DNA from 2 places in the Halioxenophilus sp. WMMB6 genome. Region 2 is predicted to be linked to the other one. Evidence: predicted binding sites of a transcription regulator. Region 2 holds the regulator's gene; the other holds the start of a gene.

Region 1 (15,792 bases), on a different contig from region 2:
TGGGCTCATCGCAACTCTGTTCAGTAGGACAAAATCATGTTTACCGGCATTGTAGAGGCAGTTGGGCAGGTCGTGGCGCTCGAGCCGAAATCGGGTGATCTGCGTCTGCGCATCAAAACCGGCAAGCTCGAGCTGCAAGATGTGAAACTGGGTGACTCTATCGCCACCAACGGCGTCTGCCTGACGGTGATTGAGCTGCCCGGCGATGGTTACTGGGCCGATGTTTCGGTAGAGACCATCGCCAACACCACCATCGGCCACTGGTCCGTGGGCCGTAAGGTCAACCTGGAGAAGGCGATGATGCCCACCTCCCGTCTGGGTGGGCACATAGTCAGTGGCCATGTCGATGGTGTCGGCACCATTGTCGGCCGCCACAGCGATGCCCGCGCCGAGCGCTTCCGTGTGCAGGCGCCGGCAGAGCTGGCCAAATACATCGCCCACAAAGGGTCGATTACCGTCGATGGCACCAGCCTGACGGTCAATGCTGTGGCCGGTGCTGAATTCGAGCTGGCCATCGTACCGCACACATTGGCAGAGACCATCTTTGCCGGCTACCAAGTGGGTAGCGAAGTCAATTTGGAAGTGGATATCATCGCCCGTTATCTGGAACGCCTACTCCTTGGCGAGCAGGCGGCCAAACCCGATGGCGGGTCAATCGACCTGGCATTTCTGGCCGAAAACGGCTTCTACCGGGGCGATCGTTAACAACCGGGCGCCAGGCGCTCACAACGCACGACACGCACAAGGCAAGCTATGCAACTCAATACCGTCGAAGAACTCATCGAAGACATGCGTCAGGGTAAGATGATTATTCTCATGGACGACGAAGGGCGAGAAAACGAAGGCGACCTGATTATGGCCGCCGATATGGTCCGCCCGCAGGATATCAACTTTATGGCCACCCACGCACGTGGGCTGATCTGCCTGACCCTTACCGAGCAGCGCTGTCGCCAGCTCGATCTGCCGTTGATGGTCAGCAACAACCGCACGGTGCACTCCACCAACTTCACCGTCTCTATCGAGGCGGCAGAAGGGGTCACCACCGGCATCTCCGCCGCTGACCGGGCGCGCACCGTTCGCGCCGCCGTGGCGCAGGAGGCAAGCGCCCAGGATATCGTTCAGCCCGGCCACATCTTCCCATTGATGGCTCAACCCGGCGGCGTTTTGAGCCGCGCCGGCCACACCGAGGCCGGTTGTGACCTGGCCCGCCTGGCGGGGCGGGAGCCAGCCGCGGCGATTGTTGAGATCATGAACGAAGACGGCACCATGGCGCGCCGGCCCGACCTCGAGAAGTTTGCCGAGCAGCACAAGCTGAAGATCGGCACCATCGCCGACCTGATCCACTACCGCTCGGTAAAAGAGCAGACGGTAGAGCGCGTCAATGAGCGCCGGGTGGACACCGCCTTCGGCGAATTCGGTCTCTACACCTTCCGCGACCTGGCCAGCTCCGAGCTGCACTTCGCCATGGTCAAAGGTGACGTGAGCCCCAACGAGGCGGTCCCGGTGCGCGTGCATGTGCTCAATACCGCCCGCGATCTGCTCACTATCCTGCGTGAGAGCGACAAGAAATATAACTCCTGGACCCTGCAGCAGGCGCTCAAGTATGTGCAGGAGCAGGGTACCGGCGTGGTGATCTTGATCTGCCACAGCCTCTCCACCCAGGAGATCGAAGAGAGCATCGACTGGTTGCTGGCTGGCAAGGAGCCGCGCTCCTCCCAGGACGTGGTCTATCGTCAGATAGGTACCGGCGCCCAGATGTTGCGCGACCTGGGTGTGCGCAAAATGAATATCCTGGCGGCACCGCTGAAGTTCAGCGCCCTCTCCGGTTTTGACCTGGAGGTGGTTGATCGCACCGAAGCCCCTGGAGCGGCCGAAGGCCACGAAGACAGCGAATAACTGATTAAGCAGGTGAACAGAAAATGAGTGGAATTACAGTGGTTGAAGGCGATTTTCGCGCCGTAAGCGGCAAATACGCCCTGATCGTAAGCCGGTGGAATAGTTTTGTGGTGGAGAGCCTGAAGGGCGGTGCCCTGGATGCCCTGCGCCGTCACGGTGTGGACGATAGCGATATCACCATCTACTACGTGCCGGGTGCCTTTGAGTTTCCGATCATGGCCCAGAAAATTGCCGCCACTGCCAAATTCGACGCCATCATCGCCCTGGGTGCAGTGATCCGCGGTGGTACTCCCCACTTCGACTATGTTGCCGGTGAGTGCACCAAGGGCCTGGCCCAGGTCTCCCTGGCGGCCTCTATTCCGGTCACCTTTGGTGTTCTGACAGTCGACTCCATCGAGCAGGCCATTGAGCGCTCTGGCACCAAGGCCGGCAACAAGGGCGAAGAGGCCGCGCTGACAGCGCTGGAGATGGTCTCTGTGTTGGCGAAGGTATAACGGGTGAGCAGTTCTCCTGCGGCGCGTCGCAAAGCGCGCCACTACGCCATGCAGGCGCTCTATCAATGGCAGATGGCGGGCAGCTCGCTCAATACCATCGAGGCTGAGTTTCGCACCGACTACGATATGAAGCCGGTGGATGTGGAGTACTTTCACGAGCTGCTGCACGGCGTGCCCGCCGAGCTGGATGCCATCGATAGCGAATTTGGCCAGTACCTGCAGGGGCGCAGCCTGAATGAACTCGACCCGATCACCCTGGCGCTGTTGCGCATGGCCTGCTACGAGCTGAAACACCGTATCGATGTGCCCTACAAGGTGGTGATCAACGAGTCGGTCTCCCTGGCCAAAAAGTTTGGTGCCACCGATGCCCATAAATTTATCAACGGCGTGTTGGACAAAACCTCGGCCAGTTTGCGGCCGGTAGAAGTGAACCATCGCGACTAAACCCGCCCGGCGGGTAGTGTGGCAGAGAGAGCAAGCAGATGGCCTCCATCAGCGAATTTGATCTTATCGAGGAGTATTTTGCCGGCCAGATTGTAGCCTCCTATGGCGTTAATCTGGGTATCGGTGACGACTGCGCGCTGTTGACGGTGCCCCAGAGTAAACAACTGGCGGTCTCCATCGACACCATGATCGGTGGTGTGCACTTCCCCAAAAATGCCGATCCGGAGCTGATCGCCGAACGCGCGGTGCGGGTCGCTGTTAGCGATCTGGCTGCCATGGGGGCTGACCCCTTGTGGATGACTCTGAGCCTCACCCTGCCCGCCGCCGAAAGCCACTGGCTGGCCGGGTTCAGTCGCGGCCTGTTTAAAGCAGCCGAGGAGTTCAACCTCTCCCTGGTGGGGGGCGACACCACCCGTGGGCCGCTGGCGGTGGCCATTCAGGTGCACGGCAGCGTCGACCCGGGTCAGGCTATGCTGCGCTCCCAGGCGCGGGTGGGCGACATCATCTTTGTCACTGGTAGCCTGGGCGATGGCGCCGCCGCACTGGCGGTCATCAAGAAAGAGCTGGATGTCGGCAAGTCGGCCTTCAGCTACTTTATGTCCCAGTACTACACGCCAAGAATCTGGATCCGCGAGGCGCACGCCCTGTCTGAAGTCAGCCGCTGCGCTATTGATATCTCCGATGGCCTACTGGCCGACCTGGGCCACATCTGTAAGGCCAGTGGTGTCGGTGCCGTGGTCGAGGCCGAGCGGCTGCCTATCTCGGAGCCGCTGCGTAAACTCGCCGAACCGGACGCCGCTCTGGCCTGGGCGCTGACCGGTGGTGACGACTACCAGATCTGCTTCACAGTAGCTCCGCAGCAGCTGCAAGCCCTGGAAGAACTGCGCGAGCGGCACCGGCTGGATATCACCGCTATTGGCGAAATTGTGCGCGGCAACGAGTGTGTCTGTCTGAGCAACGGTCGCATAGTCGAGTGCGATAACCTCGGCTACAAACACTTCTAGCTATGGCCTCGTTTCCGCCCGTCCCCTCGTTCGCGCAACTGGTGAGATCACCGGTGCTGCTGTTGGCATTTGGTTTTGGTTCCGGCTGCGCACGCAAGGCGCCGGGCACTTTTGGCACCCTGGCGGCGCTGCCTTTGACCTACCTGTTGCTGTTGCTGCCCCTGCCGGGTTACCTGGCGGTGGTACTGCTGGCGGGAGTGCTCGGTATCTGGATCTGCCACGCCGCTAGCCGCAAGCTGGAGGTGCACGACCACCCAGGTATCGTGTGGGATGAATTTGTCGGCCTCTGGGTCACCTGCATCGCCCTGCCGGCGGGGTGGTGGTGGCCACTGCTCGGTTTTGGCCTGTTTCGCCTGTTCGATATTGCCAAACCCTGGCCCATCAGTTGGCTCGACCGGCACGTCCATGGCGGGCTTGGCATTATGATTGATGATATACTCGCCGGCCTTTTCGCTGCGGTCGTGATTCAACTGCTGGCGTTGATCCTGAGTTAGCCTTGAGGGGAAATGGCATGCACCGTTGCTTGCGCGCTATCTGCCTGGTTTACCTGGCGCTCTCAGCGGCTGCCTGGTCGGCGGCGGATGTGCAGGTGCAGGGGCTCTTTGCCAACAGCGCGCTGCTAACCATCAACGGCCAGCAGCGTCTGCTCAAGACTGGCCAAAGTAGCCCGGAAGGGGTCAAGCTGATCAGCGCCAACAGCCGTGAATGTCTGGTTGAAATTGACGGTGAACGCCATCAACTTGGTATTAGTCAGCGTATCGCCTCGGGCTTCCAGGCGGCCGAGACCGTTGAGGTGCGCATTCCCGCTGGCAACGGCGGCCACTACTACACCGCTGGCCAGATCAACGGCCACCCTGTGCAATTTTTAGTGGATACCGGCGCTACCTCCATTGCCATGAATCGCTCCACCGCCGAGGCGTTGGGCATTAACTACCGCAGTGGCAAGCAGGCGATGGCGCGCACCGCCGGTGGTGTCAAGCCGATCTTCCTGATCACCCTGGCGCGGGTCAGTGTTGGCGCCCTAGTGGTGGATAACGTTGAGGCGTCGGTGCATCTGGACGACTCGTTAGGTGTGTTGTTGCTAGGGAACAGCTTTCTAAGCCAACTGGAAATGAAAAAAGAGAATGGTGTGTTGGTGCTGAGCGCCCAGCACTGACCCAAGGTTTGAGGTTTCTGAGTGACAGTCAAATACGTTGAGTCCTGCAAATTACCCACTCCCTGGGGTATTTTTGATATGCACGGCTTTGAAGACAGTGAATCGGACAAAGAGCACGTGGTTCTGACCATGGGCGATGTCCATGGTCCGGAGCCGCTCTTGGCGCGTGTGCACTCGGAGTGTTTGACGGGCGATGGCCTGTTCAGCCTGCGCTGCGACTGCGGCGCGCAACTGCAGGCGGCGCTGCACAAGATCGCCCAGGAGGGGCGTGGCGCCATCTTCTATCTGCGCCAGGAGGGGCGCGGTATTGGTCTGCTCAATAAGATCCGCGCCTACCATCTGCAGGATGCCGGCGCCGATACGGTGGAGGCCAACGAGGCCCTGGGCTTTGGCGCCGACCTGCGCCGCTACGATATGTTAAAGCCCATGATGGCCCATTTCGGCATCAAAAGTTTGCGCCTGATGACCAACAACCCCCGCAAAATCGAGGCGCTGCGCGAGATCGGCCTCGATGTGGTCGAGCGCCTGCCGCATGAAACCGGCCGTAATCCGCACAACGCCAAATACCTGCAAACGAAGAAGGGCAAGCTCGGCCACATGCTGGGTGACCACGACCCGCACGATCACCACTAACGCCATACACTGCTCTTCAGCAACGCATGAAGGGCTTGCCAGTTCAGCCGTTTGGGTTCATATAGTTTGAATCCCTGGGCCTGAGCCTGCCGTTTGGGCCCACTGCATCTGTCTGGAGGCCGGCTCATGGTGACTCTTCCCGAATTGTGGCAATCCCTTATCGATAACAAGCTGCGCCCGGAGCGGGAGCTGGTACCGGAGCTACTGAAAGGACTCACCCTCACCGAGAGCCAGCGGCACGACATTCACACCAGTGCCGTGGCCCTGATCGACGCCGCCCGCAGCGCCGGCAACCCCCTGCTGGAGAGCTTCCTCAAAGAGTACCGCCTGAGTGAACGGGAGGGGGTGGCGCTTATGTGCCTGGCCGAGGCGCTGTTGCGCGTGCCCGATGGCCGCACCCGCGATCAACTGATTGAAGACAAACTCAGCTTCGCCCGCTGGACCGACCACCTGGGCCACTCGGACAACTTCTGGGTTAACGCCTCCAGCTGGGGGCTGGCACTGACCGGAAAAATGTTGACCCTGCCCAACGGCAGCAGCCTGATGCAGGCGTTGAAACGGTTGGGGCAGCCGCTGGTGCGGCAGGCGGTGGGCCGGGCTATTGGCCTTTTGGGTGAGCAGTTTGTATTGGCCGAGACCCTGCCCAAAGCGCTTGCCAAGGGCTATAAACTCGCCGCCGGCAAACCACTCTACTCCTTCGATATGCTGGGCGAGGGGGCGCGCACCGCCGCCGATGCCGAGCGCTATTTTCACGCTTACGAGAGCGCCATTAGGGCATTGGCCGAGAGCCAATCGGGCTCGGCGCTACCACTGCCGGAGCGCTCCGGTATCTCGGTAAAGTTGTCGGCGCTCTACCCCCGCTTTGAATTCTCCCGGCGCGAGCAGGCCGAGGCTGCGCTCCTGGCCCGCCTGCAGCCACTGTGCCTGCAGGCGGCCGAGGCCGGTATTGGCCTGACCATCGATGCCGAGGAGTCCCACCGCCAGCTGCTGACCCTATGTCTGTTCAGCAAGCTGATCCACAACCGCAAGCTGCATGGCTGGCATGGGCTGGGGATGGTGGTGCAGGCCTACAGCAAGTCGGCGCTGACGGTGTTAGCCTGGTTGCAGGCCCTGGCCAAAGATTCCGGCCAGACTATCAATGTGCGGTTGGTGAAGGGTGCCTATTGGGACAGCGAGGTAAAGCTGGCCCAGGAGCAGGGGCTGGCCGACTACCCGGTGTTCAGCCGCAAGTGCAACACCGATCTCTCCTACCTGCGCTGTGTCGAGTTTCTGCTGGCCGCCCGGCCGCAGCTCTACCCCGCCTTCGCCAGCCACAACGCCCACACCCTGGCGGCGGTCTGGCGCATGGCCGGGCAGGTGGGCGAGGGGTTTGAGTTTCAGCGCCTGCACGGTATGGGGGAGTCGATCTATCAGCAGGCCCGCTGCCAGTGGCCGGGCCTGGCGCCGGTGCGCATCTACGCGCCGGTGGGCAGCCACCGGGATCTGCTGGCTTACCTGGTACGTCGTCTAATTGAAAATGGCGCCAACAGCTCCTTTGTTAATCAACTGGCCGATGCCAGTTGTTCCAGCCAACAGCTGGCGGCCGACCCCATCACCCGGGCGGCGGCCAGTACCAGTTATCGCCATGGGCAGCTGCCGCTGCCGTGCGCCATCTTTGGTGAACGGCCCGGCGCGGCCGGCCGCGATCTCAGCTCACCCAAGGCGGTGGCCGCCATTGCCAGCCGGCTGCAGGAGGTGGCTGGCCTTGAGTGTCGCGTGGAGCCGCTGGTAGCCGGCTGGCGGCCAAGGCCTGCCCCGGCGCGGCGGCTCTACAACCCGGCCAACTGGGAGGAGAGCCTGGGCGAGGTGTGCGAGGCGGACACTGCCGCTGTCGATGCAGCCATCGCCCAGGCCGAAGCCCGCTGGCCGGCCTGGCGGGACCGCAGTGTCGGCGAGCGGGCTGCCTGCCTGGAGCGTGCCGCCAATGCCCTGGAGGCGGATATCGACAGCTGGCTGGCGCTGTTGGTGCGCGAGGGCGGTAAAACCTGGGGTGATGCCGTGGCCGAGGTGCGCGAGGCCGTCGACTTCTGCCGCTATTACAGTCGCGCAGCTCAATCTGCTTTCGGCACGCCGCAAGCGCTGCCGGTGGCGGGTTTTGGCATCAGTGGCGAGGCCAACTATCTGAGCTGGCAGGGGCGGGGGGTGTTTGTCTGTATCAGCCCCTGGAATTTTCCGTTGGCCATTTTCATTGGCCAGGTGGCGGCGGCGCTGGTGAGTGGCAATGCGGTGCTGGCCAAGCCGGCTGAGCAGACGCCACTGGTGGCCTATCGGGCGGTGGAGCTGTTGCACGAGTGCGGCGTGCCGGCCGAGGTGTTGTCGCTGTTGCCCGGCGGCCGGGAGTTGGGGGCGACGCTGGTGGCCCTGCCCCAGGTGGCGGGCGTTGCCTTTACCGGCAGTGTCGCCGCTGCCCAAGCGATCAACCGCGCGCTGGCCGCCAAGGCGGGGCCAATCGTGCCGCTGATTGCCGAAACCGGAGGCCAGAACGTGATGATCGCCGACAGCAGTGCGCTGCTGGAGCAGCTCTGCGACGATGTTATCCGCTCTGCCTTTGCCAGTGCCGGCCAGCGCTGTTCGGCGTTGCGGGCGCTGCTGCTGCAGGAGGAGATTTACGATCAGGCGCTGGCGATGATCAAAGGGGCCATGGCGGAGCTGGCGGTGGGTGACCCGCAACAACTCGCCTGCGACCTGGGGCCGATTATCGATGGCCCCGCCCTGGAGCGGCTGCAGGGCTATATCGAGAGTCAGCGTGCTCAGGTGCGTGGCCACTTTTCGGCGCCGTTAGCGGAGTCGCTGCCCGGCCACTTTTTAGCGCCGCAGCTGTTCGAGCTGGACTCCCTGGCACAGATTCCCGGTGAGCAGTTTGGCCCGATACTGCATGTGGTGCGCTTCACTGCCAATCAGCTGCCGCTGCTGTTAGCCGATATCGCCGCCACCGGTTTTGGTCTCACCCTGGGGGTGCACACCCGCCTGGAGAGCCGCTGGCAGGCGTTGGCGCAGCAGGCACCGGTGGGCAATATCTACATCAACCGCAATATGATTGGCGCCGTGGTGGGGCTGCAGCCGTTTGGTGGTATGGGGTTGTCGGGCACCGGCTTTAAGGCGGGGGGCAGCCACTACCTGAGCCGCTTTGCCGTGGAGAAGAGCCTGTCGGTCAATACCATGGCGGTGGGCGGCAATACCCAGCTGTTGAGCCTCTCCGACGACGAGCGAGGGTGCTACGTAATGAGGATGGGCTAGGGCAGCAGGCGGCTTTGCGGGAGTTGGAGGATCTTTTCCAGGCGTGCCTGGATAGCGTCGTGCATGGCATTTACCGAGAGGCCGGCCTGCTCCAGCAGCTGCTCGCGCTTACCGTGGTCCTGGAAGCGGTCGGGCAGGCCCAGCTGTAACACATGCACCAGAATGCCGTGTTGCTGGCAAAGCTCCAACACCGCCGAGCCGGCACCACCGGCCAGGGCGTTATCCTCCAGGGTAACCAGCAGGTCGTGCTGGCTGGCCATGGCCAGAATCAGCGCTTCATCCAGCGGTTTTACCCAGCGCATATCGCAGACCGTGGCGTTGAGGCTCTCGGCCACGGTGAGGGCGCGCTCGAGCAGTGTGCCGAAGTTGAGAATCGCCACCCCGGTGCCCGCTCGGCACTGGCGGCCGCGGCCGATCGCCGGCAGTGGTGCCTGTTGGCTGAGGTCGGCACCGGTGCCGGTGCCGCGCGGATAGCGCACAGCGGCAGGCCCCGGGTGTTCAAAGCTGGCCTGCAGCAACTGCTGGCACTCGAACTCATCGCTGGGGGCGGCAATCACCATGTTGGGGATGCAGCGCAGGTAGCTCAAATCAAAGCTGCCGGCGTGAGTGGGGCCGTCTTCGCCCACCAAGCCAGCGCGGTCGATGGCAAAGGTGACGTCGAGCGACTGCAGGGCGACGTCGTGCACCAGCTGGTCGTAGGCCCGTTGCAGAAAGGTGGAGTAGATCGCCACCACCGGTTTCAACCCTTCACAGGCGAGGCCGGCGGCAAAGGTGACGGCGTGCTGCTCGGCAATGGCGACATCGTGAAACTGATCGGGAAAGCGCTCGGCGAACTCGACCATGCCCGAGCCCTCGCACATGGCGGGGGTGATCGCCATCAGCTTGGCGTTGTGTTCCGCCTCACGGCATAACCACTGGCCGAACACATCCTGATACTTCAGCTTTTTCGGTTTGTCTGGTACATGGCTGGCTACCGCGGCGGCGGGCGCCTTGGGCTCAATCTTGTTAAGCGCGTGGTAGCCGACCGGGTCATCTTCGGCCGGTGCGAAGCCCTTGCCCTTTTTGGTGATGACGTGCAGCAGCTTGGGCCCTTTCAGCTCACGCAGGTTGCTGATGTCGTGCACCAGGCGCGGCAGGTCGTGGCCGTCGATGGGGCCGATGTAGTAGAAGCCGAGCTCCTCAAAGAGAGTGCCCGGCGACACCATCCCTTTCACGTGCTCTTCGGTTTTGCGGGCCAGCTCCCAGGCCTGGGGAATCTTGGAGAGCACCTTCTTACTGCCCTCGCGGAATTCGGTGTAGAGCTTACTGGCCCAGATTTTAGAGAAGTAGTTGGCCAGGCCGCCGACATTGCGCGAGATCGACATGTTGTTGTCGTTCAGTACCACCAGCAGGTCGGAGCCTAGGTGGGCGATATGGTTGAGCGCTTCAAAAGCCATGCCGGCGGTCATGGCGCCGTCGCCAATCACCGCCACCATGCGGCGGTCGTCACCCTGTTGCTGGCTGCCCACGGCCATACCCAGGGCGGCGCTCAATGAGGTACTGGAATGGCCCACACCAAAGGTGTCGTAGGGGCTCTCGCTGCGTTTGGGGAAGCCGGCCAGGCCATCGAGCTGGCGGATACTGTGCATCCGCTCGCGGCGTTCGGTGAGGATCTTGTGCGGGTAGGTTTGGTGGCCCACGTCCCACACCAGACGGTCTTCGGGGGTTTGGTAGACGTAGTGCAGGGCGATGGTGAGCTCCACCACACCCAGGCCGGCACCAAAGTGGCCGCCGGTTTTACCGACGGAATAAAGCAGAAACTCACGCAATTCAGCGGCCAGCGTGGGTAGTTGGCTCTCCTCCAGTGCGCGCAGGTCGTCGGGACTATTGATGCTGTCCAATAGCGGGGTGACCGGGCGGTGAAGGGGAATTTCAGTGAGCATTCTGACCTTGGCAGTGCGAGTGTTAAGGGGGCTATTCTAGCGACCCTGGCCGGGAATAACTATACGTAAAAAAACGCTAATTGCTGCGATTGACGATGAACCCGGAGATGTGCCGCAGGTTGTCGGCCCGGTAATCGAAGTTGGCCAGAGCGGCCAGGGCCTGCTGATGCAGACTTTGGGCATATTTCTGAGCGTCCGCCAGGCCCAGCAGCGAGACAAAGGTGGGTTTGTTGAGGGCGGCGTCGGCCCCCTGGGGTTTGCCTAGGGTGGCGGTGTCGGCGGTAACGTCGAGCACATCGTCCTGCACCTGAAAGGCGAGGCCGACCTTCTCGGCAAACAGGGTCAACTGCGCCAGCTGCTCACTGCTGGCGTCGACGGCGAGGGCGGCCATGCGCACGCTGGCGCGAATCAGGGCACCGGTTTTCAGACTGTGCATGGTCTCCAGCTGTGCTTGGGTGAGTTGTTGGTCAACCGCGCTCAGGTCAATGGCCTGGCCGAGCACCATGCCCTGGCTGCCAGAGGCCAGCGCCAGCTCCCGGATAACCGCACAGCGGGCGGCGTCGGCCAGGGGCAGCTCCGGGCTGCTGAGAATGGTAAAGGCTTCGCTCTGCAGGGCGTCGCCGGCGAGAATGGCATTGGCCTCGCCAAAGGCGATGTGGCAACTGGGGCGGCCGCGGCGCAGATCGTCGTCATCCATGGCCGGTAGGTCGTCGTGGATCAGGCTGTAGGCGTGGATGCACTCAATGGCGGCAGCGATGCCGTCGAGCAGCTCCCGGGGGGCGTCGGCCAGGGTTTCGGCGGTGGCAAAGGCAAGCAGCGAACGCACCCGCTTACCGCCATCGAGGGCGCTGTAGCGCATGGCGGTCATCAGTGGTGTGTTATCCAGGGGGGATTTCTGTAGCCACTGGTCGAGCGCGAGCTCAACCCGGGCCTGACTCTGTTTTAGAAACTGCTGAAACAATCTTGCAAACGCCTGTGTTTGCGCCACCGCAGCGGGTAGGATGCCACTGGTAGCAGAGGGTGGTTGGGGTGTGGTTTGTTGGTATTCGTGACTCGGCACAAGTGCGAGTCACCGGGGGTGGTTAGTCGTCCTCGGCGTCAAACTCTTCCAGTTGCATCTGACCCTGTTCCACAGTCAGCTTTTGCACCTTCTGCTCCGCTTCCGCCAAACGCTGCTGACATTCGCGGGTAAGTTTGACGCCGTGTTCGAAGGCTTGAAGTGAAGCATCCAAACTGAGGTCGCCCGATTCCAATTGCTCGATCAGCGTTTCCAGTTCGGCCAGTGCTGATTCGAAATCTGTGTGCTTCTTGCGGGCGCCCATATCCAATCCCCTTTTTAAGCGTGAACCCTACCTAAGCCTGACGGCGCGGTCAATTGCTATTGCTGCTATACACTCTAGTCCATTTTTCCCCGGCGATATTACTTAGCTGTGTCTAAAATGAAAGCTGCGTGCTGCTAATGAAACCGTATCAGCGGCCGAAGAGTGTATTAGATCGTCGATTGAAATTGCCTAGCACAGAGGAGTGAGGCGTGGATCTAGCAACAATTGTTGGCCTGTTGGGGGCGTTGGGATTAATCACCGTCACCATGTTGATGAGCGGCAGCCTGGCCATGTTTATCAATGTGCCCTCTCTGGTCATTGTGGTCGGCGGCAGCATTTTCGCGGTAATGGCGAAATTCGGCCTGGGCCAGTTTCTGGGCGCGCTGAAAGTGGCGGGTAAAAGCTTTACCAATAAAATTGAAGATCCGGCCGACCTGATCGATGAGATTGTCGATTTGGCCGACTCCGCCCGCAAAGGTGGGCTCTTGTCGTTGGAAGGCAAAGAGGTGAGCAGTGACTTCTTGCAAAAAGGGATTCAACTGCTGGTTGATGGCCACGACCCGGAAGTGGTGAAGGCACTGCTCTCCAAGGATCGCACCCTGGCCGAAGAGCGCCACGCCAATGGCGCCAGAATCTTTACCGGGCTGACCGGTGTGGCACCGGCCATGGGTATGATCGGTACCTTGATCGGCCTGGTGGCCATGTTGGCCAATATGGATGACCCCAAATCCATCGGCCCGGCCATGGCCGTAGCACTGTTAACCACCCTCTACGGTGCCGTGCTGGCCAATGGCCTCACCGAACCCATTGCCGACAAACTGGCACTGCGTGCCGCCGAGGAGGCGATGATCAAAAATCTGGTGATCGACGCCCTGTTGGCCATTCAGGCCGGCCAGAATCCCCGCGTTATCGACGCCATGCTGCGCACCTATCTGCCGGAGGGCAAGCGTGAAACAGACGCCGATGCGTAACGGTTGGGGAGTGGCTTGCCGTGAGTGATGACCAACAGCAGAAGTGCGACTGTAAACCGGGCTTGCCGCCCTGGATGGGCACCTTTGCCGACCTGATGTCGCTGCTGATGTGCTTTTTTGTGTTGCTGCTGTCGTTTTCAGAGATGGATGCCCAGAAGTTCAAACGGCTGGCGGGCTCCATGGCCCAGGCCTTTGGTGTACAAAACAGATTGCAGGTGGACGATCCACCCAAGGGTACCTCCATCATCGCCCAGGAGTTCAGTCCCGCCATTCCTGAACCCACGCCCATTAACGAGATTTTCCAGAGCACTGACGACTTCACCGAGATGAACTTGGAGGTGCAGTGCCAGAAGGAGTACGACATTGAGCAGGGCGATATCGACTCCGATGCCGGCGTCAAGGTGCGCATTAAACAGGAGCTGGAACAGCTGATCGAAAAGGCGGAAGACAAAGCCCAACAGGACGCCACGGAGCTGGCCAAATCGCTGCAGGACCAGATTATTAAAGGTGAGGTCGAGATCGAAACCCGCGGTCGGGAAATTATTATCCGCATCCGCGAGAAGGGCGCCTTCCGCTCGGGCTCGGCAGAGTTGGCCGAGAGTTATTACGACGTATTGGACGAGGTGCAGGGGGTTTTGCGCGGCACAGCGGGCACTATTTCCGTCGAAGGCCACACCGATAATATCCCCATCAAGACCGCCCGCTTCCGCTCCAACTTCGAACTCTCCTCGTCGCGAGCGGTGTCGGTGGCGATGCAACTGATGAAGGGTGATGTGCTGGACCGCAAGCGCTTTGAAGTGACCGGTTTTGCCGATACCAAGCCGCTGACCAGCAACGACTCGGCCGCGGGCCGGGCGCGCAACCGCCGGGTGGAGATCGTGGTGCGGCAGAGTTTGGCCGATGAGCTGTCGGACGAGGACAAACAGATTCTGGAAGAGGATGGCGGCGATATTTTGCGGCAGTTGGATCTGGATCCAGAGTACCTATTTGAATTGAAGCCGGATGAGATCTTTTAATGGAAGCGGACAATCCCATGAGTGATGATCGACGTCGTTTTTTCCGCATTGACGACCACATAGGGGTTTCCTATCAGGTAGTTGACGAAAACGAACTGATTGGCCAGCACCATCCGCCGCGGCAGTCGGATATTTTTGCGCTGTTAAACGACCTGGATAAGACCATTGTGCAGGAGTTGGAGGAGCTGAAACTGCGCGACCCCAAATTGGGGGTGCTGATGGAGGCGTTCGATCGCAAGTTGAATGCCGTGGTCAACCAGTTGGAGATCGACAACTACCTGGTACAGCGCATCGCCCACAAAGTGAAGCAGGTGAATATCAGTGCCTGTGGTATGGGCTTGCAGGTGGAAGAGCCGCTGCGCGAAGGTGACCTGTTGATGGTCGACCTGGTGTTGATTCCGGGCAATATCAATATATTCACCTATGGCCGGGTGATCTCATCGGAGGCGGCCGCCGCAGAGGAGTACTACATCCGCCTCGACTTTTTTGGTATGTCCACCACCGATCAGGAGCTGCTCATCCAACATATCGTCCGCCGGCAGAGTTATCTGATCCGCTCCAGCTGGAGTTAGCCTCCCCTCGCCACACTGTTGCCAGGGTTGACAATAACCTTGGCAATGTCATGGAAATGCCATATTCTCTGGTTATCTTGTGACCAACTTTTGGTTGTTTGGTCCGCCCAGAGAAGGAATCGCGCTTTCATACCCTGCAAGTTGCTTTCGAACACTTCTGGAATTTACTTCCTCCCGCCGCTGGGGCTTATTCAGCTCCGGTCTCTAGCTTCGCCACCCTCTAAAACTCATCGCCACAAGCGAATTTTTCATTCCAACCCACGAGGTGCGTTATGGAACCCCGAATTTTGCGGTTAAATTCTGCCGGCCAGCCGATTGAGTGGCTGCACTGGAAACAGGCCACCTGTCTCTACTCCAGGGAGCTGGTCTGCTGGACCTTAGGCGGTGTTGTGCGCACCGTGCACGGCGGGTACTGCCGGGTGACGGGGCTGCAGACCAAAATGGAGCTGCCCGCCATCCTCGCCTGCAACGGCAAACGGGTGAATCGCTCACACATTGTGCCGCCGCTCACCAACAAGGCGCTCTTCTCCCGCGACAACTATCAGTGCATGTACTGCGGCGGGTTTTTCGATTTCGAACACCTGTCGCGCGACCATATCGTGCCGGTCAGTCGCGGTGGCCGCGACAGCTGGACCAACGTGGTGGCCGCCTGTAAGCGCTGCAATCAGCGCAAGAGCAACCTGCTGCTGTCGGAGATCAACATGGAGCTGTTGGCGCTGCCGTTTCGACCCAACACCGCGGAGTACCTGGCGCTGATCAACAGCGACCGTATTCGCGGCGATCAGATGGAGTTTTTAAGCAGCCAGTTCTCCCGCAACTCCCGCATTCGCATCTCCGCCTAGCCGCAACTTTGCCGGCTGGGCAATTCGCCTCCGGTGATACCGACGAGGCCTGCTTGCGGCCGCTCGGCCAACCCTCCTCACCGTTGCCCGCTGCCTAACTCCCCTCTGAGTATTGTCACAATTGGCTGTAGAATGAGGCGCACGATTGCCCATGAAGCCAGTTAACCGGGTGAACAACCGCCGCCATTTTATGGATAGTTACCAGTGACCGATGCCTGCCTGCTAATCGACAGCCACTGCCATC
Region 2 (15,792 bases):
TTTAGGAATGGTTAAAGCACCATTTGTGCCATTTAAAATTCTTGGCTGTAAGGAGGGAGGATGAGGCAATTACTGCCGGCGATTTTTATCCTGCTCGGCCAGCAATTGACCCAGTACGGGAATATCCAACAGTGCGCACATATGATCCCGGATGGTCCCCGCCAGCCAGGGCCGTTTGGTGCGCACCCCGCGCCAATTAACCGACTCGGGATCGAGCTGAATGGGCTGTTTCACCTCATCCACCGCCAACCCCCAAGGCAGACCATTAATGGTGATGAGGAATCGATAGTTCTCTCGAAACTCCGGCTGATAGCGTTCCGGCATCACAAACAGCGCCGTGTCCACACAGCGGATTTTTCCGTGTGCGGTGGGCAGCAACCCCATAAACCAATCCGATTGCCCAAACAGCGGCGTTAACTCATCGGAGATCTTTTGAATCTGACCCAGGCAGATCAGCGGTACCGCCAGGGTTAATTTGGAGACGGTAAAAAGCAGAACATCGAAACGATCCTGGGCCCAATCCGGCCGGCCATTGCGCCACTGGGGCAGCGCCGGCTGAGCAAGCTCAAACTCACTCTCCTGCGCCAATTCCGGTTCGGAGGATGGGGTTACCGGTTCAGGTTTGGCAACACCCACCTTAGCCGGTACAGAGACGATTGCCGGTTCGAGCGCAGCTTCGGTTTTAGCTTGGGGGATGGGCGCTTCGGGGATAGGCGCTTCAAAAATCGGGGGCGCCGCGACTGGCGCTGCTGGCTTACTGACACTGTTGCGCAGGTTCGAAACGTGTAACAACCGCTGTAACTGCTGCTTACGGCTCTCTTCCTCGGCCAACTCAGGTACTTGTGCCAGGTTATTGACGGCCGGATTGGCGCTGGGCGTAGGCTCCACAAACTCACTTACCCGGCTGGCTGCGGCTGCTGCCGCCATAGCGGGTCGGCTTGGCCCCGCAGTAGCGAGAGGAGTAGCGCCAGCGGCCGCGGTGGAGTGAGCGTTAGCGGCGGCTGTTGGTGAAGTTTTGGCCGCGGGCGGCGCTTCGACAGGCAGCTCATCCTCAGCCGACTCATCCAGCAACAAATCGTCGATGTAGGAGATCATCCAGTCATCGGTTGGCTTATTTAAATCAGCCAAGCTCTACACTCCGCTGGCTACCGCCCGGCTACTTTTCCGGTCGACAGCAGCCTGCTGAAACAGCTGTTTTAGCAACGAGCGATAGGCACTGGTGGCCCGGCCGTCGGGCTCAAACAGATGTGGCGGCACTCCGGCTTTACTGGCATCGCGCAGACGGGTATCGACCGGTATTTTGCCGGCCCAGGCGTGCTCAATGAACTGATTTTTAATGGCCCGCAGGCTCACCACCGAGGCGTGAGTACGGCGATCGAACATGGTCGGCACTATGGTGTAACCCAGCTCGCGCTTGCGCGAGCGGCCGAGCATCTGCAGGGTGTGAATCATCCGCTCCAACCCTTTAATCGCCAAAAATTCGGTCTGCACCGGAATCACCAGATGCTGGCAGGCGGCCAGGGCGTTGATCATCAGCACACCCAACAATGGTGGGCTGTCGATCACCACCAGATCAAAATCGTTGTTAAGCAACTCCACCGTGCGGCTCACCACCAGGCCCAGGCCATCTTTGCCAATGGCCTGCCGCTCCAGCGTGGCCAGAGCAGTAGAAGCCGGTAGAAAGCTAAGATTGTCGTACTTGGTGCTGCGAATAATCTTAAACACCTCAGCCCGAGTGAGATTTTTATTTAGCTCAAACAGTGTATAGGTGGAGGGTTTGCAGTAGTCGGCGTTTTCGCCAAAGTAGCTGGTTAACGAGCCATGGGGGTCGAGGTCCACCATCAATACGCGCAACCCCTGCTCGGCTGCCAGTCCGGCCAGGGCTACCGCCGTGGTGGTTTTACCAACACCACCCTTTTGATTGGCTACAGTCCAAACAAGCATAACTACCTCTGCACACTCTGTTCAAATATAGGGGTACGTACACTCTGGTTGCGTGGTGCGCGCTGCAACCGACGCTACCGCTCCCCTCTTAGTTTAGTCGAAGCTGTTAAAAGCGCTGTTAAAGGCGACTTTCAGGCGACGGATAATCCCGTAGTCAGCAACAGACCATTGCTTACCTTGTTGCAGGTTATCGGCCACAGCACAGAATTATTAAGCGCGTTACTCCGGACGGTTGCGCGGCAGTTGCGGATCATTGGTGTAGAGGATATTGCCATCCTCAAGATAGACCGGCTCCAGGGTCAAGGCATCATCCTGCCGGTTGTTGGGTGGCGCTGTAGCGCTGCGCTCAATCGGCTGGAGCTCGGCGGCATCACTCAGTGCGGAACGCAGGCTCGGATTGGTCGGTGCCCCTCCCAAGGCCACCAACTGGCTGTTTTTCTCCGTGGCAGAGAGTGAATCGTTAGTGAGAATCGACTGCTTCTGCTGCTGAAAAAAGCGGTAGGCCCGGTCCTGTTCCAACATCGCCTGGTATTTTGGCTTGGCGACTTTTACCACCACCCGCCGATTGTGCTCCCGGCCGGCGGCGGTACTGTTATCAGCAATCGGCTTGTATTGGCCATAACCGATGGCAGCCAGGCGCGCTGGCGCCACGCCACCTTCCTGCAGAATTTGCACCACCGTCGAGGCGCGCGCTGTGGACAACTCCCAATTGCTTGGATAGGCCGGAGTATTAATTGGCTGATTATCGGTAAAGCCCTCTACCTCGATGGCGTTGTCGTAGGGGGTGAGTATTTTCGCCAGCTGATCAAACACCGTCTCTGCGGCGTAGCTCGGTTCCGCACTACCTGGCCCGAACAGGAGCTTGGCGTTCATCTCTATCTCCAACCAGAGTTCATTCTGGTTGAGCACCATCTTCTGCTCAGATAAGAGGTTGGCAAAACGATTCTCCAGCGTCTGTTCAATATCGTTAAAGTGGGCTTCGGCATCGGCGTCCACGTCGGCACCGGCGGCCACTTCACTATTGGCACTGGGCAGGTCTGAGATTTCGGCGAAGGCACCATCGCCCGGCTGGGTTTTATCGGGGGTTACGGCTTGGGTATCAATGGGTGTGGTTTCGGTGGAGAGCGATGGATCGCCCACCTGTATCGGCGCCAGGCTTCGTTTGGGGTCGTGAAAAACATCGAGCAAGGCGTCCGATAATACTCGAAATTTATCCTCGTTCACCTGCGACACGGAATACATCACCACAAAAAAGGCAAACAGCAGGGTGATAAAATCCGCGTAGGAGACCAGCCAACGTTCGTGATTAATACTCAGCTGTGGTGGCCGCCGGGAGGAGATCATGGCGTTAAATACCCAGACAATTTAATTTGAATCAGTTTCGGGTTTTCGCCTTCGGCGATGGCAATCAGCCCGTCAATAATCAGCTCTTTAAATCTCGACTCATGGCCAACGCACTGCTTTAACTTATTGGCAATCGGCAACAGCAGCAGGTTGGCAAATGCAACGCCATAAATGGTGGCGACAAATGCAATCGCGATACCCGGCCCCAACTGGGCGGGATCGTTTAAATTCTTCATAACATGAATCAATCCGATCACCGCGCCGATAATACCGATGGTGGGCGCATAGCCGCCCATACTTTCATAAAACTGCACGGCTTGCAGATCCCACTGCTCTTTTTGCAGCAGATCATTTTCCATTACCCGCCGGATCTCTTCCGGTTCTGAGCCATCCACCAGCAGCAGTAACCCTTTTTGGGCAAAGGGGTTTTTCTCCCGCTCGGCCACATTCTCCAATCCCAGAATACCTTCGCGACGGGCAGCGTCCGCCCAATGCACAATTTTTTTGATGCCGGCATCGTAGTGGAAATGGGGCGGAGCAAACACCCAACTGAGTACATTAAAGGCGTGCTTCAGGCTGGCGATAGGGGTTTGCAGCATGGCAGCCCCCAAGGTGCCGCCGACCACGATCAAAGCCGCCGAGCCATTCATCAGCGAACCCCAGGAGCCGCCCTCCAGGAAATTGCCGCCAATGAGTGCGGCAAAGCCGATAATCACACCCAAAAAACTGAGTTTGTCCATTTGAACCTGCCAAAAGGCTGTTTATGCGCCGGTCAAGCGGCGCGAGTTGTTACTCGGTGCGATCAGGCTGTTGGCCACCCGCCAAGCCATCAACATCGAAAGGCTTGTCTGAGAGTGGGCGCGATATCGCAGAGCGCCAGAACCCGGTCTGTTAGATTGGCTCTGGCCACGGCCATGGGCATGCCGTAAATAACGCTGCTGGCCTGGTCCTGAGACCAGACGACGCCGCCAAACTCCTTCACCAGACGGCACCCCTGACAGCCATCGCTACCCATTCCGGTTAACACCATGGCCAACAAGTTGGATTGAAAGGCGTTGGCCGCCGAAGCAAAGGTGATATCCACCGAGGGCTTGTAATTTAATCGGTCATCACCGGCCAAAACTTTAATTCTATTTTTGTCTTTTGAGTCCAAAATCATCTGCTGGCCACCCGGCGCCAGGTAGGCCACCCCCGGTGCCAGCCGCATGCCATCCTCCGCCAGATGGACGCGAATATTGCACTGGCTGTTCAAACGCTCAGCAAAGGCGCGGGTAAAGTTTTCCGGCATGTGCTGAATCAGCAGAATCGGCACGGGAAAATTGGCCGGCAGAGACTTTAACGACTCCACCAGTGCCACCGGCCCGCCGGTGGAGGTGCCAATGGCCAGTAACTTAATGCGGCCGAGCAGCGAATCGACCGGCCGCTTATCGGCTACTGGCGCAGGCTGGTTGGACTCATAGCGTTGCTTATCGGCGGGCGTAATTGGAGCCGTGGTGGAGCGCACAACCGACACCGGCGCAGGTGAAGTGCTACGCAAGGTAGGCGCGCTGGTTTTACTGGCAGGCGCTACCGCAGCCACCGGCCGGCGACCCGGCTTGGCAATCGCCAGTAAACGCTCGTGCAGCTTCTGCTTTAGCTGGGGTGACTTGCGTGAAACTTCGGCAAAATTTTTCGGCAGAAAATCAACCGCCCCCGCCTCCAGCGCATCCAGTGTTATGCGCGCTCCTTCGTAGGTGAGCGACGACAGCATTAAAATCGGCACAGGCTTCGACGCCATAATCGCGCGCACCGCACTCACGCCATCCATCAGCGGCATCTCGTAATCCATGGTGATCACATCCGGATCTTTACTGCGCGCCATCTCCACCGCCTCGCGGCCATTGCTGGCCACGCCAATAACATGCAGATCCGGGTGATCTTCTATAATCTCGGCCAGACGGTGTTGAAAAAAGTTGGAGTCATCTACGACCAGTACATTTATGGGCATCTATGCCGAACCCTGCATTCGTTAGGTGGGTTGTCGTTATTGTCTTGAGCGGTGACTGATACGCGGGGTGTCGCTGGGCCGGTTCGAGCAGAGAGGGTAACCACCGTTAACGCCCTCTCGCCAAAACCAGGGTGTGTTGCTGATAACGGCGGCCGTTGCTCAGTTTTGCTTTGGAAACAAACCTGCTGTCGAATCAACGGAAAATTCAACAGTTCACTAGGCAGCATTTCCGGCATAACGTTTAAGCATAGAGGGCACGTCCAGAATCAGGGCAATGGTGCCATCACCCGTAATGGTTGCACCCGCCATACCGGGGGTACCGTGTAACATTTTGCCCAGCGGTTTAATAACCACCTCCTCCTGGCCGATTAACTGGTCGACCACAAAGCCAACCCGCTGAGTTCCCACAGAGACAATCACCACGTGACCCTGCTGAGGTGGCTGATAGGGGCACTTGGGTACCAGCCACTGTTTTAAATGAAATATCGGAATCGCTTTTTCGCGAATGGTAATGCACTCCTGGCCATCCACCACGTTGGTTTTGGTCAGATCCATATGGAAAATTTCGTCCACGTTGACCAGCGGCAGGGCAAAGGTTTGATCGGCCAGCATAATCATCAGCGTCGGCATGATGGCCAGAGTGAGCGGCACTTTAATATCAAAGCGCGTCCCCTCATTCAGCTGCGAGTGGATCTCAATAGTGCCATTGAGCTGGGTGATTTTGGTTTTCACCACATCCATGCCCACACCGCGGCCCGAAACATCGGAAATCTCTTTTTTGGTGGAGAATCCCGGGGCAAAAATCAGCGCAAACGCCTCCTGGTCGGAGAGCCGCCCGGCCGCGTCTTCATCCAGCACCCCTTTCTCCACCGCAATGGCGCGCAGCTTGTTGGCATCCATACCGCCGCCATCATCGGTGATGGACAACAGAATATGGTCGCCCTCCTGCTGGGCCGCCAGAACCACTTTACCCACACGCGGTTTGCCCTTGGCTTCGCGCGCGTCGGGCAGTTCAATGCCGTGGTCAACGGAGTTGCGCACCAGGTGCACCAGCGGATCGGCCAGGGCCTCCACCAGGTTTTTGTCGAGATCGGTCTCTTCACCGACCAACTCAAGATTAATCTCTTTTTTCAGGCTGCGTGCCAAGTCCCTGACTACACGGGGGAAGCGGCCAAACACCTTTTTAATAGGCTGCATGCGGGTTTTCATCACCGCGGATTGGAGATCCGCGGTGACCACATCCAGATTCGATACCGCCTTGGAGAGGGTTTCGTCACTGCGTTCATCACCCAGGCGCACCAGGCGATTACGCACCAGCACCAGCTCGCCCACCATATTCATGATGTCGTCCAGGCGCTGGGTATCGACGCGCACAGTGGCTTCCGCCGGTGGATTGACGTCTTTGGCCGAGAGACCGGCGGCAGGTGGTTTACTGCCGCCGTCACCACCATCGGCAACCGCCTTCAGCTGCGGTTTGGCCGCCGGCTTATTGGCCGCCGCTGGCACAGGTTTAGAGTTACTGCTGGCAACGGTGGCTACCGGCGTACCGCCCGCGACACCAGGCGCCTTACCCTTGCCGTGCAATTGATCAAGCAGGCTTTCAAATTCGTCTTCACTGATCAGATCTTCACCGCCCGCCGCAGCCGGGCTGGCAGCGCCAGGTTGAGCGGCGGCAGGTTTCACCGGCTCAGAATCGGCCTCGGCTTTACCCGGGCCCTTACCTACGCCGTGCAACTGATCCAGCAGTGCTTCAAATTCGTCTTCGGAGATAATCTCATCGTTGCCGCTGGCAATCGGCGCTGGCGATGGTTGTGGCGTAACGGCCGCCGGTGGCGGTGCCGAGGCGGGTTCACTGGCCGCGGGCTTGGCCGCGCCGGCACCTGGCCCCTTGCCTTTGCCGTGTAGCTGATCAAGCAGCGCCTCGAATTCATCTTCGCTGATTTCAGAGCTGTCACTCACGCTGCCGCTGGAGCCTGCGTCGTGACTGTTGTCAGAGGAGTCGGAGATAGCATCGAGCAGGCTTTCAAACTCCTGATCGGTGATGTCGTCGTGGGTTTCAGCCGAGTTTGTGGATGCGGTGTTAGAAGCGGTGTCGGTGTCGCCACCCATATCGAACAGGTCATCATCGCCAAACAGCACATCATCACCGCTGCTGTCCGCCCCGGTGTCTGTGGCTGGCGCCTCGCCGGTAGCGGCGACAAGATCCTCGCCAGCGACCAATCGACCGAGCATCTCAATCAAAGCCGGCTCGGCTGCAGTCGGCTCCTGACCGGCTTGAATATCCCGAAACTGACTGTTGACTGTGTCCAACGCCTGCAGCACGACATCCATCAGCTCAGCGGTTACCTGCCGCTTGCCGGTACGCAGGATATCAAACAGATTTTCAGTCACATGGCAGCAGTCCACCATGGCGTTGAGTTGCAAAAAACCGGCTCCACCCTTAACGGTGTGGAAGCCACGGAAAATTGCATTCAACAGATCTTTATCATCTGGTCGCTGTTCCAGCTCAACCAGCTGCTCGGAAAGTTGTTCGAGAATTTCACCTGCCTCGACTAAGAAGTCCTGCAGTATCTCATCGTCATCACCGAACATTCAGTGTTCCTCTAACCAAAACCGACCTATTAATTGTGATTGCGCTGTTAAAAACCGAGGCTCGAGAGCAGATCATCCACCTCGTCCTGGCTGGAGACCACATCCGCGCGTTTCTCAGCGTGAATTTGCGGGCCTTCGCCCGTGGCGTTGGCTTTTAACGGCTGCTTGGCACTGTTATCGGCAGCGGAAGGGAAACCTGCAATGTCCTCAACCTGGCCGGCAATTCGAACCAGATTGACCAGTTCACTTTCCACATCGGAGACCAAGCCAATCACTTTTTTCAGTACCTGGCCGGTTAGATCCTGGTAGCCCTGCTCCAGAATAATCTCCTGCAGATTTTGGCTGAGCTGCTCAGCTCCGCCACCGATGCGCTCCAGGAACTCATCCATGCGGTAGTAGAGTTGACGAAATTCGTCCGCGCCCATCTCACGCCGCTTTAAGCGGCTCCACTCTTTGCGCAGCTCCAGGGATTCCTGACTGATATCACTGGCAATGGGAGCCGAAGCTTCAACCTTGTCCATGGTTCTATCGGCCGCATCCTGGGTCACTTTTAATACGTATTGCAATCGGTCGGAGGCATCGGAGATGTGGGATTTTTCGGAGAGGCGGGCGTCGGCCGACTCTTCCGCATCGACATTGAAATTGACAATGGCGCTGTGCAGAGCGCGGGTCAGTCGGCCCACGCTGTTAAATATTAGGCTGTCGCGCGTTTGCGTGAGTCTGGCGATAACTTCATTGGCTTGTTGATAGTCATCGTTTTTCAGTTTTTCTACCAGGGTACTGGCGCAGGCCCGCAACTCATCGATCACCTGATCAGTACCAGCCTCTATTGGTTTTGATTCCATGGCGTTGTAACCCCGCTCTAGCCCACTCGCTCAAAGATTTTTTCGATTTTTTCCTTTAAGGCTTGAGCAGTAAACGGTTTTACAACGTAGCCATTCACGCCACTTTGTGCCGCTTCAATAATCTGATCACGTTTCGCTTCTGCGGTAACCATCAACACCGGCAGTGAACTTAAGCGTTCATCCGCACGCACCTGCCGCAGGAGTTCAATGCCGGTCATGCCGGGCATGTTCCAGTCGGTCACGAGAAAATCGAAGTCACCGTTTTTCAGCATGGGCAGTGCAGTTTGGCCGTCGTCGGCCTCCTGAGTATTGGTAAAACCCAGATCACGCAACAGGTTTTTAATGATCCGCCTCATGGTTGAAAAATCGTCAACAATGAGGATTTTCATATTTTTGTCCAATGTAACCTCCATAGGCCCAGGGATTGGGAACTGATTTAATAAATAGTCTAGTAGCAGTTTGTCGGGTATCCAGTTTTTAGGACGCTGATTTTGCCCAAACCCAAACTGCTGGCTAACCAGTCACACTCAACGCAGATTATCTGTGTATTTATTGCCAATAAGTGCCGGAGATGCTGACAGATTGATAGCGCATAACTGCACGATCAAATCGTGAAGGCGGGACCAGTTGGTAAGCCAACCGGCTGCTGATTCAAACCAAACATCAGTGACCCAGAGCGCTTGACCCTGGCCCTGAAGCAGTCCAATTCCCCCCTGCTCGCAGGCGCTTAGTTGCTGCCACGCACCGTCAGGCAGACACTGATCAAACCGCAGCTGGGTACGCGAGTGTCATTGCGTTAACCGATGTTCCATCAGTATAGACTAAGGTTTGCGGTTGCAATGGCGAGTTAGCCCTTCTCAGGGGCCCAATCCTGCAGACGGCCACGCAAGCGCAACGCCGCCTGGCTGTGTATCTGGCTGACCCGGGATTCACTCACGCCCAGAATCTGGCCAATCTCTTTCAGATTGAGCTCTTCATCGTAGTAAAGCGCCAATACCAGTTGCTCCCGCTCCGGCAGAGACTTTATCGCCTGGGCCAGCGACAACTTTAGGCTGTCCCGCTGAATTCCCTGGTATGGACTTTGGCAGGCAGAGATGCTGGTATCCTGGTCGATACGGCTATCGTCTTCGGCCACGGCCTCCTCGTAGCTGAACAGGCGGGTGCTGGTGCTGTCTTGCAGAATACTGTGGTACTCCTCCAGGGAGACCTCCAACTGCGCGGCTACCTCCTGGTCGGTGGCGTCGCGCCCGGTTTTCGACTCGACAATGGCAATTGCCTCCTGGACACGGCGGGCGTTGCGGTGTACCGAGCGCGGTGCCCAGTCGCCCCGGCGCATCTCATCGACAATGGCGCCGCGAATGCGAATCCCAGCATAGGTTTCAAAGCTGGCCCCCTTGCTGGCGTCATACTTCTGCGCCGCCTCCAGCAAACCGATCATGCCGGCCTGAATCAGATCTTCCACCTGCACACTGGCCGGCATACGCATCATCATGTGGTGAGCGATACGTTTCACCAGCGGCGCGTACTGTTCGATATCTATTTGTGGCGCCGGTAGCGCTTGATCGTACATAGCCAATCCATCAAAAACTGCCATAGTCACACTCTCATTTGCGTGCTGTGCAAGAGTCTCTCTACAAAGAATTCCAAATGTCCACGCGGCCCACTTGGCAGTGGCCACTCAACGACTTTCTGTGCGATGGAACGAATCGCTTGCGCCGCACGACTGCGGGGGGCATAGGTTAAGAGCGGGGTTTGCTTTTGTACGGCCTTGCGGACATTTTCGTCGAACGGAATCTGACCGATATACTGCAGGGTGACATCCAAAAAGCGATCGCAGACCATCTGCAATTTATTGAAAAGATTCTGCCCCTCGGTGAGCGTTCGCGTCATGTTGGCCACCACCCGAAAACGGGTCTGGTGATACTCGGTGCTAAGCAGTTTGATAAGGGCGTAGGCATCGGTAATGGAGGATGGCTCATCGCACACCACCACAACCACCTCGTGTGACGCCGTCACAAAGCTGACCACCGTATCGGAAATTCCCGCCGCGGTATCAATCACCAACACATCAAGCTGCTGATCCAGGCTACTAAACGCGTTGATCAGCGCAGCGTGCTGTTGTGCGTTCAATTGCGTCATCTGTTGCACACCCGAAGAGGCTGGCACCACTTTAATTCCGCCCGGGCCATCCACCAGCACGTCGCGCAGGTCACAGGCACCGCTCAGTACGTCTGCCAGATTGCGCGTCGATTTAATGCCGAGCAGAACATCGCAGTTGGCCAACCCTAGGTCGGCATCCAGCAATACAACGCGGCGCTGCATCTCCGCCAGGGCAATACTGATGTTTACCGATAAATTACTCTTGCCAACGCCACCCTTACCGCCGGTGACCGCCACCACTTGAACAGGCCTGCTGAGACTCATATCCACTCCAAACTGTGCGAAACCTGATCCCCGCGCGCTCGGTTACTCAGGCCCTGTAAATTAGTTATTCCTAAAAGTTTAGCCGCACCTTGGCAGTGTGCGACCGCAATCTCTACCAACGCCGCTGAAAAAGTAACCGTTTGCGAATCGTCAATTAGCACTGGCTTATGCACTCTGCCGCCGGGCACTAATGCCCGCCCCTACCCGACCAGGTTTGCGGCTCTGCTGTAACGCCGCCACCGAACGGCTGATCAGGTGGTGGGCCTTGGCTACGGCTATGTCGTCGGGGATATTCTGGCCGTCGGTGGTGTAGGCTACCGGCAGCTGACTGGCAACCACCGCATCCAGGGTTTCCCCCAGGCAGTCGGTCTCATCCAGCTTGGTGAGCACCAGGGCACGCACAGCCTGCTCGGCCACCGAATCCAGTAGATTGCGTTGAAAGCGGCTTTGCGCATTGCAGGCCAACACCAGTAACTTGCTCACACTCGGCAAGGCAAACAGCTGCTGCAGGAAGGGATCCTGCTGCATACCCTCGGCATTTACCCCCGGAGTATCAATCAACACCAGGCGGCAGTAATCGAGACTCGCCAGCGTCTGTGGCAGATCTTCCGCCCGCACCACGGTACGCAGCGGAATTTGCAGAATGTTGGCCAGGCTGCGCAGCTGTCCTTGAGAGCCCAAGCGCTCGTTGTCGAGGGTGACCAGTGCCACCGACTCGCGCCCCTCCGCTAAAACATAGCGGGTCGCCAGCTTGGCAATGGTTGTGGTTTTGCCGGCACCGGTGGGGCCAACAAACGCCAGCTGGCCACCGGATTTAATCAGATCGCAGTTGAGCGTTTTAATCTGGCTGCTCAAATAACTGATGGTGGTGCGCCAGGCGTTCTCCTGCTGCTTTTCCAGGGAAAGATCGCACTGCCGGTGAAATAGAGTACGGAATTGATTGCCAAAACCCATCAACTCCAGGCGACGGTCTGCGGCCAGCTGCGGTCCTTTCAAATTGGCGAATTGCGACTGTTGCAGTTGTAGCTCCAGTAACTCGCGCATGTCGCTGAGTTCGGTTTGCAGCAGATCGATCTGGCGCTGCTGGTGGGCCTCCTGGGCCATACTGTGAGTGCGGGCAAAGCGGTTATCCGGCTCGCTTGCGCTGGTTTCAGCCATTGGCGTATTGGGCTTGCTCACCAGCTCAATCGATTCGGCCACGGCCTGCGAAGCTGCGGCTTGAGTGGCGGTGGTCGGCACCGAGCGCATGGGTTTTTCCGCACGCGGCGCCGCTCGACCGGGGAAGGAGATATTCAGTTTTTCCAGCTGCTGGGCCAAATAGGAGACATCCGCACGCGGATCTTTTTTCTGTTCGGCGCTGTTTTTTTGACCGGAGATAGCTTTTTGACCGGAGATAGAGACCAGCGCATCGTCACCACCTTCGACAGTGGGGTCGCTCTCCATCGCCAGGCTCTCCTGTTCGGCCGCCAATTCGTATTTGGCAAAGGCACTGGTGACCTTATCTTCCGGCAGGGGTTCTGGTTTGTTCTCCGGCTTTAACCACTGTTGACAGTCGTCGCTGGTTGCCAAAATTTCGACACCCTTGCCATTTTTAGAGCTGGACAAGATCACGGCATCATCGCCTAAATCGGTACGCACTAACTCCAACGCGCGTCGCATGTCTGCAGCTTTATAGCGTTTTATTTGCATAAACTAAGCTCCGAAAACTCTCCAATCCATCATTCTATTTAGGCCGGCGCTCGACTACCGGATACCGCCCCATCAACATTAATTGCCTTGCTTTCTGGTATCTCTGCATAAGCCAGAACGCTGGCATCCAACCCCATTGCCCGAACCATCTTTCCAATCAGCCGGCGAATATTGCCTGCTACCAATAGAACTGCCGGTTTATTGGCAATTTCTTGCCGTTGAATTAGTTCCCGCATGGAGTTCTGCATGGCATCTATCAAGCCTGGCTCCAGGAATCCCGTCTCATCAGCGCCAGATTTTTGTGCCTGTGCATGGGCTTTAAGCAATAGCTGTTCCAAATCCGGTTGCAGCGTTAACACAGGCAGCGGATCTTTTCCTTTCGCCAGTCCGTACACAATTTGTCGGGAGAGTGCGACCCGGGCCGCGGCGGTTAACTGCTCGGTATCCACGGTATTTTCCGAGGCGGCCAGCAAGGCCTCGCAGATGGAACGGAAATCGCGAATGCCGATATGCTCTTTCAGCAGGTTTTGGCAAACTTTCAGTACCGAGTTAATCGATAATTTATCGGGCACCAGTTCCGCCACCAGTTTTGGTGAAGACTTGGCCAGCTGATCCAACAGTTTTTGAATCTCTTCGTGGCCAATCAATTCATAAATATGTTTCTGCAAAACCTGGTTAAGGTGAGTCGCGATTACCGTACTGGTATCGACCACCGTGTAACCCAACGACTGCGCCTGATCTTTACGGTTGCGTTCAATCCACACCGCCGGCAGACCAAAGGCGGGATCAAAACCAGCCACGCCATCAATCTCACCCAGCACCTGGCCGGGGTTAATGGCCAAATCGCGATCGGGGAAGACTTCACCTTCACCAACACTGACACCCATTAATAAAATCCGGTAGGCCGATGGCGCCAAGTCGAGGTTATCGCGGATATGCACACTGGGAACCAAAAACCCCTTCTCCTGGGAGATGCGCTTGCGAATCCCTTTAATCCGCCCCAACAGCTCACCGCCCTGGGGTTTATTGACCAGGGGAATTAAACGGTAGCCCACCTCCAGACCAATCATGTCGACCGGCTGCACGTCGTCCCAGCTCAACTCCACCTGCTCGGGTTTGGCCTCAATAATTTCGCCACCGGCGGTGGCACCGGGCAGCGCTGCCGGCACTGCCCCCCGCCGCCGGCCCGGATCTTCGGCAGCACTAACTTCAACAACGGCGGTTTTACGGCGATGGATAAGATAGGCCAGGCCACCACAGACACTGCCCAACCCCAAAAAGGCGACATGCGGCATGCCGGGAATACTGCCCATTAACAGTAAAATTCCGGCCGATACGCCCAGCGCCTTGGGCGAGTCAAACATTTGGTTGACCACCTGGCTGCGCATATCTTCCGTGCTGTTGACCCGGGTAACCATAATCGCGGCGGCGGTGGAGAGCAGCAGTGACGGAATTTGTGCTACCAGGCCATCACCGATGGTAAGCAGGATGTAACGCTGCAGGGCATCGGCGAAGGTCAATTGGTGTTGAATCATACCGATGGCCAGGCCGCCGATAATATTGAGAAACAGAATCAGAATCCCGGCGACGGCATCGCCGCGCACAAATTTACTGGCACCATCCATCGCCCCGTAGAAGTCCGCCTCACTGGCCACCTCTTCCCGGCGCAGACGCGCCTCATCCTGATTAATTAAGCCGGCATTGAGGTCGGCGTCGATCGCCATCTGCTTACCGGGCATGGCATCCAAGGTGAATCGGGCACTCACTTCGGAGATACGGCCGGCACCTTTGGTAACCACCACAAAGTTGATGATCATCAGAATGATAAATACCACCAGACCAACGGCATAGTTACCGCCAATCACCACTTCACCAAAAGCCTGGATCACCTTACCGGCGGCATCACCACCGGCGTGCCCTTCCAGCAGCACCACACGGGTGGAGGCCACATTCAAAGCCAGGCGCAAGAGTGTGGCGATCAACAGGATGGTGGGGAATACAGCAAATTCCAGTGGCCGCAAACTGTAGACGCCCACCAGCAGGACAACGATCGAAAGCGCAATATTAAAGGAGAAGAAGACATCCAGCAGAAACGCCGGCAAAGGCAGCGTCATCATGCCCAACAGCATCAACAGCAGAATGGGAATACTCAGGTTGCCATTAAAAATTGTGCGTAGGCCACCCACCACCTGACTGCGGTCGAGTTTGGTATTGCGCAGATTATTCATCTGGCCAAGGGAAGGAAATTGCATGATGCCCTAACTGATCCTGTTAATTGCCATTCACTCCAACCTGCTGAGCCGCGGTTATTCTGACTCTTGGCGCAGGGCCATTACGAAAACATCAATTTTTTGACGCTGACGATGTGGTAATGAGAGATATCGCAATTTGCGTACCGACCAGACATGCTTTTAATTTTTTTTATTGAAAGCCGGTGCGGTGCAGCAACCCAGGGAGAGCAGCTGATCAATTAACGAACAGTTAACGATCAATTAATCAGTAATCGACCCGCAATTCGCTATTGATCAAACTGATAGTAATCCGGAATGGGGTAACGTTTCGGCAATTTCGGACGGGCGCCCTTACCGCGACGGTACTGCCGCAACTGGAAGATATAGGCCAGTACTTGCGCCACGGCCATGTAGAGGCCAGAGGGAATTTCGCTGTCCAGATCCGTGGTGTGGTAAACCGCCCGCGCCAGCGCCGGAGCCTGCACCACCTCTACCTGATGAGCCTGGGCTATCTCCCGGATTTTCAGCGCGATATGGTCCACCCCTTTGGCCACCACCCGCGGTGTGGACATGGTTTGCGGGTCATATTTTAGCGCCACCGAGTAGTGCGTGGGGTTGGTGATAATGACATCCGCCTCAGGCACGGCCGCCATCATACGGCTGTTAGCCAGATCGCGTTGCAGTTGGCGAATACGACCCTTGACTTCCGGTTTACCTTCGGAGTCTTTCATCTCGT

The links. Region 2 encodes FliA, which starts transcription of late flagellar genes. Its sites were predicted from a motif close to CTAAAGNTNNNNNNNNNNNNGCCGATA; they were not measured.
Region 1: a site for FliA is predicted at 12,282-12,308, ahead of pomA (flagellar motor protein PomA). Genes of this name have one in related genera too.

What each region holds. Positions count from the first base shown of each region.
Region 1 is NZ_JAWMQR010000002.1:493,676-509,467, reverse strand. Features, by position in the region: gene SBL51_RS07915 (riboflavin synthase) at 37-705, shown strand; gene ribBA (bifunctional 3,4-dihydroxy-2-butanone-4-phosphate synthase/GTP cyclohydrolase II) at 754-1,896, shown strand; gene ribE (6,7-dimethyl-8-ribityllumazine synthase) at 1,920-2,390, shown strand; gene nusB (transcription antitermination factor NusB) at 2,394-2,834, shown strand; gene thiL (thiamine-phosphate kinase) at 2,873-3,838, shown strand; gene SBL51_RS07890 (phosphatidylglycerophosphatase A) at 3,841-4,332, shown strand; gene SBL51_RS07885 (TIGR02281 family clan AA aspartic protease) at 4,350-4,994, shown strand; gene ribA (GTP cyclohydrolase II) at 5,016-5,627, shown strand; gene putA (bifunctional proline dehydrogenase/L-glutamate gamma-semialdehyde dehydrogenase PutA) at 5,754-8,903, shown strand; gene dxs (1-deoxy-D-xylulose-5-phosphate synthase) at 8,900-10,825, opposite strand; gene ispA ((2E,6E)-farnesyl diphosphate synthase) at 10,902-11,885, opposite strand; gene SBL51_RS07860 (exodeoxyribonuclease VII small subunit) at 11,908-12,147, opposite strand; gene pomA (flagellar motor protein PomA) at 12,357-13,118, shown strand; gene SBL51_RS07850 (flagellar motor protein MotB) at 13,139-14,134, shown strand; gene SBL51_RS07845 (PilZ domain-containing protein) at 14,134-14,706, shown strand; gene SBL51_RS07840 (HNH endonuclease) at 14,979-15,548, shown strand; gene SBL51_RS07835 (TatD family hydrolase) at 15,753-15,792, shown strand, end outside.
Region 2 is NZ_JAWMQR010000005.1:244,302-260,093, reverse strand. Features, by position in the region: gene SBL51_RS14395 (chemotaxis protein CheW) at 70-1,128, opposite strand; gene SBL51_RS14390 (ParA family protein) at 1,132-1,944, opposite strand; gene motD (flagellar motor protein MotD) at 2,164-3,288, opposite strand; gene SBL51_RS14380 (flagellar motor protein) at 3,285-4,028, opposite strand; gene SBL51_RS14375 (chemotaxis response regulator protein-glutamate methylesterase) at 4,118-5,275, opposite strand; gene SBL51_RS14370 (chemotaxis protein CheA) at 5,492-7,867, opposite strand; gene SBL51_RS14365 (protein phosphatase CheZ) at 7,915-8,712, opposite strand; gene cheY (chemotaxis response regulator CheY) at 8,730-9,113, opposite strand; gene SBL51_RS14355 (RNA polymerase sigma factor FliA) at 9,560-10,282, opposite strand; gene SBL51_RS14350 (MinD/ParA family protein) at 10,309-11,136, opposite strand; gene flhF (flagellar biosynthesis protein FlhF) at 11,302-12,825, opposite strand; gene flhA (flagellar biosynthesis protein FlhA) at 12,864-15,077, opposite strand; gene flhB (flagellar biosynthesis protein FlhB) at 15,344-15,792, opposite strand, start outside.